DNA from 2 places in the Nonomuraea insulae genome. Region 1 is predicted to be linked to the other one. Evidence: riboswitches for the same ligand, from Rfam matches in the RefSeq annotation. Region 1 holds a riboswitch; the other holds the start of a gene.
What was found. Region 1 has a riboswitch for thiamine pyrophosphate ahead of thiC (phosphomethylpyrimidine synthase ThiC). Riboswitches for the same ligand answer to the same signal wherever they lie in the genome.

Region 1 (4,185 bases):
GGTATGTCTGCCACGTTGCCACCGGAAGAGCGGCAGGCTCCAGCGATCTTTGTCCAGGTCACGACTCTGGACATTGGACAAAGGGCTACTCGACGTAGAGTTCGCCGCCGAGCCGCCTGAACTCGGCCGCCTTCTCCGCGTAACCCGCCTGCCTGATGTCGTGGCTGAGCTTCATCGAGCAGAACCTGGGCCCGCACATCGAACAGAAGTGCGCGGTCTTGGCGGGCGCGGCGGGCAGGGTCTCGTCGTGGAAGGAGCGCGCCGTGCCGGGATCGAGCGACAGGTCGAACTGGTCCTCCCAGCGGAACTCGAAGCGCGCGTCCGACAGCGCGTCGTCCCACGCCTGCGCCCGCGGATGGCCCTTGGCGAGGTCGGCGGCGTGGGCGGCGATCTTGTACGTGATCACGCCCGTCTTGACGTCGTCCTTGCCGGGCAGGCCGAGGTGCTCCTTGGGGGTGACGTAGCAGAGCATGGCCGTGCCGAACCAGCCGATCATGGCAGCCCCGATGCCCGAGGTGATGTGGTCGTAACCAGGGGCGATGTCGGTAACGAGCGGGCCGAGCGTGTAGAACGGGGCGTCGTCGCAGAGCTCGCGCTGCAGGTCGACGTTCTCCTTGATCTTGTGCATGGGCACGTGGCCCGGCCCCTCGATCATCACCTGGACGTCGTGCTCGCGCGCGATCCCGGTCAGCTCCCCGAGCGTGCGCAACTCGGCGAACTGGGCCTCGTCGTTGGCGTCCGCGATCGACCCCGGCCTGAGCCCGTCGCCGAGCGAGAACGACACGTCGTAGCGGGCCAGGATCTCGCACATCTCGGCGAAGTTCTCATGCAGGAAGCTCTCGCGGTGGTGCGCGAGGCACCAGGCGGCCATGATCGAGCCCCCGCGTGAGACGATCCCGGTCTTGCGGCGGGCGGTGAGCGGCACGTACGAAAGCCGCACCCCCGCATGAACGGTCACGTAGTCGACGCCCTGCTCGCACTGCTCGATCAGCGTGTCGCGGTAAACCTCCCACGACAGCGCCTCGGGACGGCCTTTCACCTTCTCCAGCGCCTGGTAGATGGGCACGGTTCCGACCGGGACGGGCGAGTTGCGCAGGATCCACTCGCGGGTCTCGTGGATGTCGTCACCGGTGGACAGATCCATGATCGTGTCGGCGCCCCACCGGGTGGCCCAGGTCATCTTCTCCACCTCCTCCTCGATGGAGGAGGTCACGGCGGAGTTGCCGATGTTGGCGTTGATCTTCACCAGGAAGTTACGGCCGATGATCATCGGCTCGGACTCGGGATGGTTGACGTTCGCGGGGATGATGGCCCGGCCCGCGGCCACCTCCTGCCGGACGAACTCGGCCGCGACCCCCTCGCGCACGGCCACGAACTCCATCTCCCTGGTCACCAGCCCGCGCCGGGCGCACCCGACCTGTGTGACCGGTTCGCCCGCCTCCCGGCGCTCGCGGATCCACGGCTCACGCGGGCGCGGCAGCCCCCGCCCGAGGTCCGGCTCGAAGGAGGGGTCGGTGTACGGGCCCGAGGTGTCGTACAGCGTGACCGCCGAGCCGTCGGACAGTCGCACCTGCCTCATGGGCACCCTCAGGTCACCGAGGTAGGTCTTGGAAAAGCGCGCGCCACTCATCGCGCAAACTCCCTTCGCCGGCATTATCCGGAGCAGGTTCTGGCGGTCGGCGGCTGTCAGCCGTCCTCTCAGCCCGGTCCACACCGGGCTCCCGCGTTGGACGGCGGTGATCGTACCCACGCCGGGCCCCGGCCCAAACCAGCACGGCGAGGTTTGGCGATCGCCCTGAGCGGTACGGTCCCCATCAGGGGGAACATGAGAAGAATCGCCGCTGTCGCAGGACTACTCGTCGTGATGGCCGCGTCCGGCGCAACCGCAGCCGCCGGGGACGGCATGGATCAGCACGAAGTCAGCCAAGAGCAGTACGACACCATGATCGCCCAGTGCCGCTACTCCGACACGGGGAAGGCGAAATGCCGTGCGGCGGTCAGAGAGATGTACCGCATCGGCGAGGCCGACCACCAGCTCGACTGCCGCACCTACTCCGGCGTGTCGGTCTGCGGCACGCTGCGGCTCAGCAAGTCCGAGCGCGCGTGCACCCGTGACTCCGAGGCGAAGGGGATCGCGTCGCGCCGGGCCGAGGTGGAGTGTTACGCACAGTGATCATCGTGGGGGTTGACGGCTCCCGCACCGGCCTGGAGGCGGCCGCCTGGGCAGCGGCCGAGGCCGCGCTGCGCCAGACGCCACTGACCGTGGCGCATGCCGTGCCGAAGTGGGTGTGCGGAGAGACCGTCCGCTACGCCGAGGTCGCCCGGTGGATGCGCGAGGGCGCCAACACCGTGCTCGCCGCCGCCCAGGACCGGATCCAGCGGGAGTGGCCGCGGGTGCGGGTGGAGGGCCTGCTGCTGCCGGGCGATCCTCGATCCGCGCTGATCAAGGCGTCGGAGGGGGCCGAACTGCTGGTCGTGGGCAGCCGAGGGATCGGTGGTGTACGCGGGCTGCTGGTCGGGTCGGTCGCCTATGGAGTGACGGCGCACGCGCGCACCGACGTCGTGCTGGTCCACGAGTTGCCCCTCTCCCCGCGCGGCGAGATCGTGGCCGGGACCGACGGCTCGCCCGGAGCCGGGCGGGCGCTGGAGTTCGCCTTCGCCGAGGCCGAGTTGCGGGGCGCGCGGCTGCGTGCCGTACAGGCGTGGGCCTGGCCCCATGCCGGCGGTTTCGAGCCGGCCGACCGCGAAGGCGAGCAGGACGTGCTGCGGCGGCTGAAGGAGTCGCTGGCCGGGCACCAGGACCGGCATCCCGGGGTGGACGTGGTCGCGGAGGTCGTGCACGGCCATCCGGTGGAGGTGCTCAAAGAGGCGGCCGTGGGTGCGGACCTGCTGGTGGTCGGGTCGCGCGGGCACGGACAGTTCGCGGGGATGCTCATCGGCTCGATCAGCCAGGCGCTGCTGCACCACGCCCCCGGGCCCCTCGCTGTCGTACACGGCTGAAAGTTACATCCATCCCCCCAGGTCATGCTCTCCGCGATGATCGCCCGCTTCCCGTCACCGCCGCGCGATCCTACGATCTGCGCAGGCTACGACGGGAGAGCAGACGATGCGCAAGACCGGCTCCGTGCTGGCCGCGATGCTGGCCCTGGCCGCGGCGGTGTTATTCGCCACCACCGCCACGGCCAGCGCCGCCGCCACCAGGATCATGCCTTTGGGCGACTCGATCACCGGATCCCCCGGCTGCTGGCGGGCCCTGCTCTGGAACCGCCTCCGGAGCACCGGCTACACCAACATCGACTTCGTGGGCACGCTGCCGCCGCAGGGCTGCGGAGTGGCGCACGACGGGGACAACGAGGGCCACGGCGGCTACCTCGCCACCAACATCGCCGGCCAGAACCTGCTGACCGGCTGGCTCTCCGCCACCAAGCCCGACGTCGTCCTGATGCATCTCGGCACCAACGACGTGTGGAGCAACATCGCCCCTGCGACGATCCTCAGCGCGTTCACCACGATGGTGAACCAGATGCGGGCCAGCAACCCCGCCATGAAGATCATCGTCGCCAAGATCATCCCCATGAACCCGTCCAGCTGCGCGGACTGCGCCCAGCGAGCCGTGAACTTCAACAACGCCATCCCCGCCTGGGCCTCCGCGACCACCACCCAGCAGTCGCCGATCACGGTGGTCGACCAGTGGGCCGGGTTCAGCACGGGCACGGACACCTACGACGGGGTGCACCCGAACGCCGCGGGCGACCAGAAGATGTCCGACAAGTGGTACCCGGCCCTGGTGAACGCCCTGTCCGGCATCCCCACCTCCACGCCTACCGTCACCCCTACCGTTCCGCAGGGGGGCTGCGCGGCCACGTACAAGGCCACCGGTCAGTGGCAGGGCGGCTTCCAGGGTGAGGTCACCGTCAAGAACACCGGCACCGCGGCGACGAGCGCCTGGACGGTGGGGTGGACGTTCGCGAACGGGCAGCAGATCACCCAGATCTGGGGCGGGACGCTGGGCGGGAGCGGGTCCTCGGTGACGGTGCGGAATGTGAGCTGGAACGGCACCCTGGCGCCCGGCGCCTCGACCACGTTCGGCTTCCTGGCCTCCTGGAACGGCGCCAACACCGCCCCTACACCCAGTTGTTCGCTGTGATCGCCAGCGCTCAGTCGTTCACCGTGATCGCGGCCAGT
Region 2 (4,185 bases), on a different contig from region 1:
CGTGTTCGGCAGCACCTTGATGTCGCGCCTGCGCAGCACGTCCAGTACGGAGCCGCGCGCCTCCGGGTCGAGCCGCCGCATCGCCACCGTGGTCAGCTCCGTGCCCGAGGCCGCCAGCGCCTGGTCGAGCACCTCCAGCGAGGGCGCGCCGCCGGTTCCCATGATGAGCCGGGAGGAGAACTTCTCCCCGGCGATGATCAGATCATCCACCTTGCACCGCCGTCAGAACCTCCACGCGGTCACGGTCGCTGAGCGCCGTCGTCTCCCAGGCGCTGCGGGTGACCACCTCGTCGTTCACGGCCACTGCCACTCCGGTGGTGGCCGGGGTCAATGTGTGTACGGCCTGCGCCACGGTCATACCGTCGGCCACCTCGTGCGTGGCCCCGTTGATGGTAAGAATCATGAAATTTCCCGAAATCTCCCTGGCGCGCACAACGCCGCCAGCTCGCTCTCCTCGCCCAGCAGGATGGCCGTCGTCAGCGGCGCCAGCAGCACCCCGCCCCGATGATGCCCAGTCGCGAACGTCAGCCCAGGCGTCCCGCTCGGGCCGATGACCGGCAGGTTGTCCGGTGTGCCCGGCCGCAGCCCGGCCACCACGTCGGCGACCTCCAGCTCGGTGACCCCGGGCACCAGCTCCCTGGCGTCGCGCAGCAGCTCGTAGAGCCCGCCGGCCGTCACCCTGGTGTCGAACCCCATCTCCTCCTGCGTGGCCCCGACCACCAGCTCGCCGTCACCCCGGGGGACGAGGTAGACGGACGAGCCGTGCACCGTGCCGCGTACACACCGGCCGAGCAGCGGCTGGGGCGACCGCAACCGCATGATCTGCCCCTTGACCGGCCGCACCGGCACCTCGGCCAGCCCAGCGCTCCACGCCCCAGCCGCCAGGACGACCCGCTCGGCCGCCAACTCCGACGGCATGCCTCCGGCTTCGAGCTCTTCCGGCGGCGCTAGACGTACTCCCACGACCGCGCCGCCCTCGTACAGCAGCTCGGTCACGCGGGCGCGCACCACGGGGACGCCCCGCCGCTCCAGCGCGGTCAGCAGCGCCGCCGTCACCCGGCGCGGATCCACCCAGGCGTCGCCGGAGGCCAGCAGCCCGCCACGCACGGACGGGGCCAGCATGGGCTCCAGCCAGCGGCACTCACGGCCGGTCAGCCGCTCGACCGGCAGCCCCAGCTTCTCCATGTACGCCGCCAGTTCCTCCAGCGCCGCCATGTCATCGGCCCCGAACGCGACGTCCAGCGTCCCCTCGGTCCGAAGATCCAGCCCCTCCACCGCGGCCGGCCCAGGGCCGGCGGCCTGCCAGCCGCGCCTGTCCGACCCGCCACCGGCACCGCGCCCGGCGTCCGTGCCCGGCCGGGCGTCTGCGGTCAGTCCGGCATCTGCGGTCAGTCCGGCGTCCGCGGTCAGTTGCGCGGCGAAGGCGGGCCAGCGGCGTAGCGAGGCCGCCCCCAGCCGCAGCAGCGGCGTCTCGGTGTAGGTCACCTCGCTGACCGGGGCCAGCATGCCCGCGGCCGCGTAGGAGGCGCCCTTGCCGGGCGCCGGGTCCACGACGGTCACCGGGTGACCCTGGCGGGCCAGTTGCCAGGCGACGGAGAGTCCGACGACCCCGCCACCAACGATCACATTCACCTGCGCTCCCTTCGCCGGCATGATCCGGATCAGGTGTCTTGCGGTCGAAGGCCCGACGAAGCCTTCCTCTCAGCCCGGTTACGGCCGGACTCCCGCGCGTCTTTCATCCACAGCCTACGGCCTCGGTGCGACGTCCAAGCACACCCCCCGTTATCGTCATCAACGTGAACCAAGTCGTGGTGGTGGGAGCGGGCCTGGCCGGAGTGCGCACCGTGGAGGCCCTGCGGGGGCGCGGATTCACCGGCCGGATCACCCTGATAGGCCAGGAGCGCCATCCTCCCTACGACCGCCCGCCCCTGTCCAAGGCCGTGCTGGCCGGCGATGCCGACACCAGTTTCGTCGAGACCGACCTCGAGGCCATGGAGGTCGACTTCTGGCCGGGCGTCAGCGCCAAGTCGCTGCGCGCGGGCGTCGTGGAGACCACCGAGGGCGAGGTCGCCTACGACGGCCTGGTCATCGCCACCGGCTCCGAGCCGATCAGATTGCCGGGCGACGGCCCTCAGCACGTCCTGCGCACCCTCGACGACGCCCACGAGCTCAGGGCCACGCTCGTCCCCGGCGCCCGCATCGTGATCATCGGCGCGGGCTGGATCGGCGCGGAGGTCGCCACCGCGGCCCGCCGCGCGGGCTGCGCGGTGACGGTGATCGAGTCGGCCCCCACCCCGCTCGCGACCGCCGTCGGCACCGAGATCGGTGCCCGCACCATCCCCTGGTACGACGGCATCGACCTGCGGCTCGGCACCATGGTCGACTCCGTCGACGAGGGCGGCGTGCGACTGGTGGGCGGCGAGTTCATCGAGGCCCACGTGGTCGTCACCGGCATCGGCGTACGCCCTGCCGTCGGATGGCTCGCCGACGCCGACATCGACCTGCACAACGGCGTCGTCACCGACGAGCACCTGCGCGCCTCGCTGCCGAACACGGTCGCGGTGGGCGACTGCGCCGCCTGGTGGTCGCGCCGCTGGGGGACCAGGCTCAGGGTCGAGCACTGGGACACCGCGCTCAACGCCCCCGAGGTCGCCGCCGCGACGCTGCTGGGGGAGGATGCGGTGTACGATCCGGTTCCGTACTTCTGGTCGGAGCAGTTCGGGCACATGGTGCAATATGCCGGGCACCATCCCGCGGGCGACCGGCTCATCTACCGAGGCGAACCCGAGGGCAAGTGGTCGGCCGTCTGGCTCACCGCCGACGACACCCTCGCCGCGGTGCTCGCCGTGGACCGGCCGCGCGATCTCGTCCAGGGTCGCCGGATCATCGGCGCAGGACACCGCCTGGACGCGGAACGCCTGGTAGATCCACAAGTCGTTCTACGAGATTGTGTTGTTTGAGCAAGCACGGCATGTGGTAGTTGTGGTTTCGTGACGCTTTCTGTTGCACAGATCGACCGGGAGACCGAGCAGCTCGTCGAAGAGTGGCTCACACTCCCCGAAGTGGCTAAGTGCCTTGACCTTTCGATCGGGCGGGCCAAGCAACTCCTTAAGGACCACAAGCTCCTCGGCGTGCGCCGTGGGAGCGGCGGGCCACAGGTGCCCGCGGTGTTCCTCGATGGAAAGGACGTGATGAAGGGCCTGCCCGGCACACTTACCGTGTTGCAGGACGCCGGCTACGACGATGTCGAGTCGCTACGCTGGCTCTTCACCCCCGACGAGTCCCTGCCAGGATCGCCCATAGACGCGATCAAGGCCGGCCGTCATACCGAGGTCAAGCGGCGTGCCCAAGCCCTCGGTTTCTGAGGCCCGCCTCTATCTCTGCACAGACGCTCGCCGCGACCGCGGCGATCTGGCAGAGTTCCTCGATTCGGTGCTGGCCGGGGGCGTGGACATCATCCAGCTGCGGGAGAAGGGCCTGGAGGCACGCGAAGAACTCGCGCTCCTGGAGGTCTTCCGCGACGCCTGCGACCGGCACGGCAAACTGCTGGCCGTCAACGACCGGGCGGACATCGCCTACGCCGCCCGGCCCGACGTGCTCCATCTGGGGCAGGACGACCTTCCTGTGACGGTCGCGCGAGAGATACTCGGCGACGACATCGTCATCGGACGGTCCACCCACTCCTCCGCCGAGGCCTCCGCCGCGGCTGTGGAGGAGGGCGTCGACTACTTCTGCTGCGGCCCCACCTGGCCCACACCCACCAAGCCGGGCCGCCCGGCTCCCGGCCCGCCGCTGCTGCGGCACGCGGCGTCGCTGGGCTCCTCGCGGCCGTGGTTCGCGATCGGCGGCATCGACCTCGTCAATCTCGACGAGGTCATGTCGTACGGGGCGAGCCGGGTGGTGGTGGTACGCGCGATCACCGACGCCGACGACCCTGGTGCGGCGGCGGCGGAGTTCGCCAAACGCCTGTCGGCCCGCTGACTACCCGAGACGCCCGCCACCCCGGCGGGCGTCTCGGCCCACAACGCCGTTCCCATGCCACGACGGCAGCCAAGGTCTGTCGGCTTGCCCGCTGTCCGTGCGGTCCAGGCGCGGGTCAGGTCTTGCGGGATGTGGCGGCGATGGCCAGGTCCGTGAGTGCCGTGCGGGAGCCGGGTGTGACCGGGGCCGGGTCGAGGGCGGCGA

Region 2: another riboswitch for thiamine pyrophosphate. It lies ahead of ACFPZ3_RS43350 (FAD-dependent oxidoreductase); the one in region 1 lies ahead of thiC (phosphomethylpyrimidine synthase ThiC).

Annotation. Positions count from the first base shown of each region.
Region 1 covers NZ_JBHSPA010000108.1:80,103-84,287, forward strand. The annotation lists gene thiC (phosphomethylpyrimidine synthase ThiC) at 86-1,630, opposite strand; TPP riboswitch at 1,623-1,735, opposite strand; gene ACFPZ3_RS60580 (hypothetical protein) at 1,826-2,173, shown strand; gene ACFPZ3_RS60585 (universal stress protein) at 2,179-3,000, shown strand; gene ACFPZ3_RS60590 (cellulose binding domain-containing protein) at 3,107-4,147, shown strand; gene ACFPZ3_RS60595 (YbaK/prolyl-tRNA synthetase associated domain-containing protein) at 4,158-4,185, opposite strand, start outside.
Region 2 covers NZ_JBHSPA010000057.1:21,260-25,444, forward strand. The annotation lists gene ACFPZ3_RS43340 (thiazole synthase) at 1-210, opposite strand, end outside; gene thiS (sulfur carrier protein ThiS) at 203-403, opposite strand; gene ACFPZ3_RS43350 (FAD-dependent oxidoreductase) at 400-1,653, opposite strand; TPP riboswitch at 1,622-1,738, opposite strand; gene ACFPZ3_RS43355 (NAD(P)/FAD-dependent oxidoreductase) at 1,797-2,960, shown strand; gene ACFPZ3_RS43360 (Rv2175c family DNA-binding protein) at 2,991-3,365, shown strand; gene thiE (thiamine phosphate synthase) at 3,343-3,981, shown strand; gene ACFPZ3_RS43370 (polyprenyl synthetase family protein) at 4,097-4,185, opposite strand, start outside.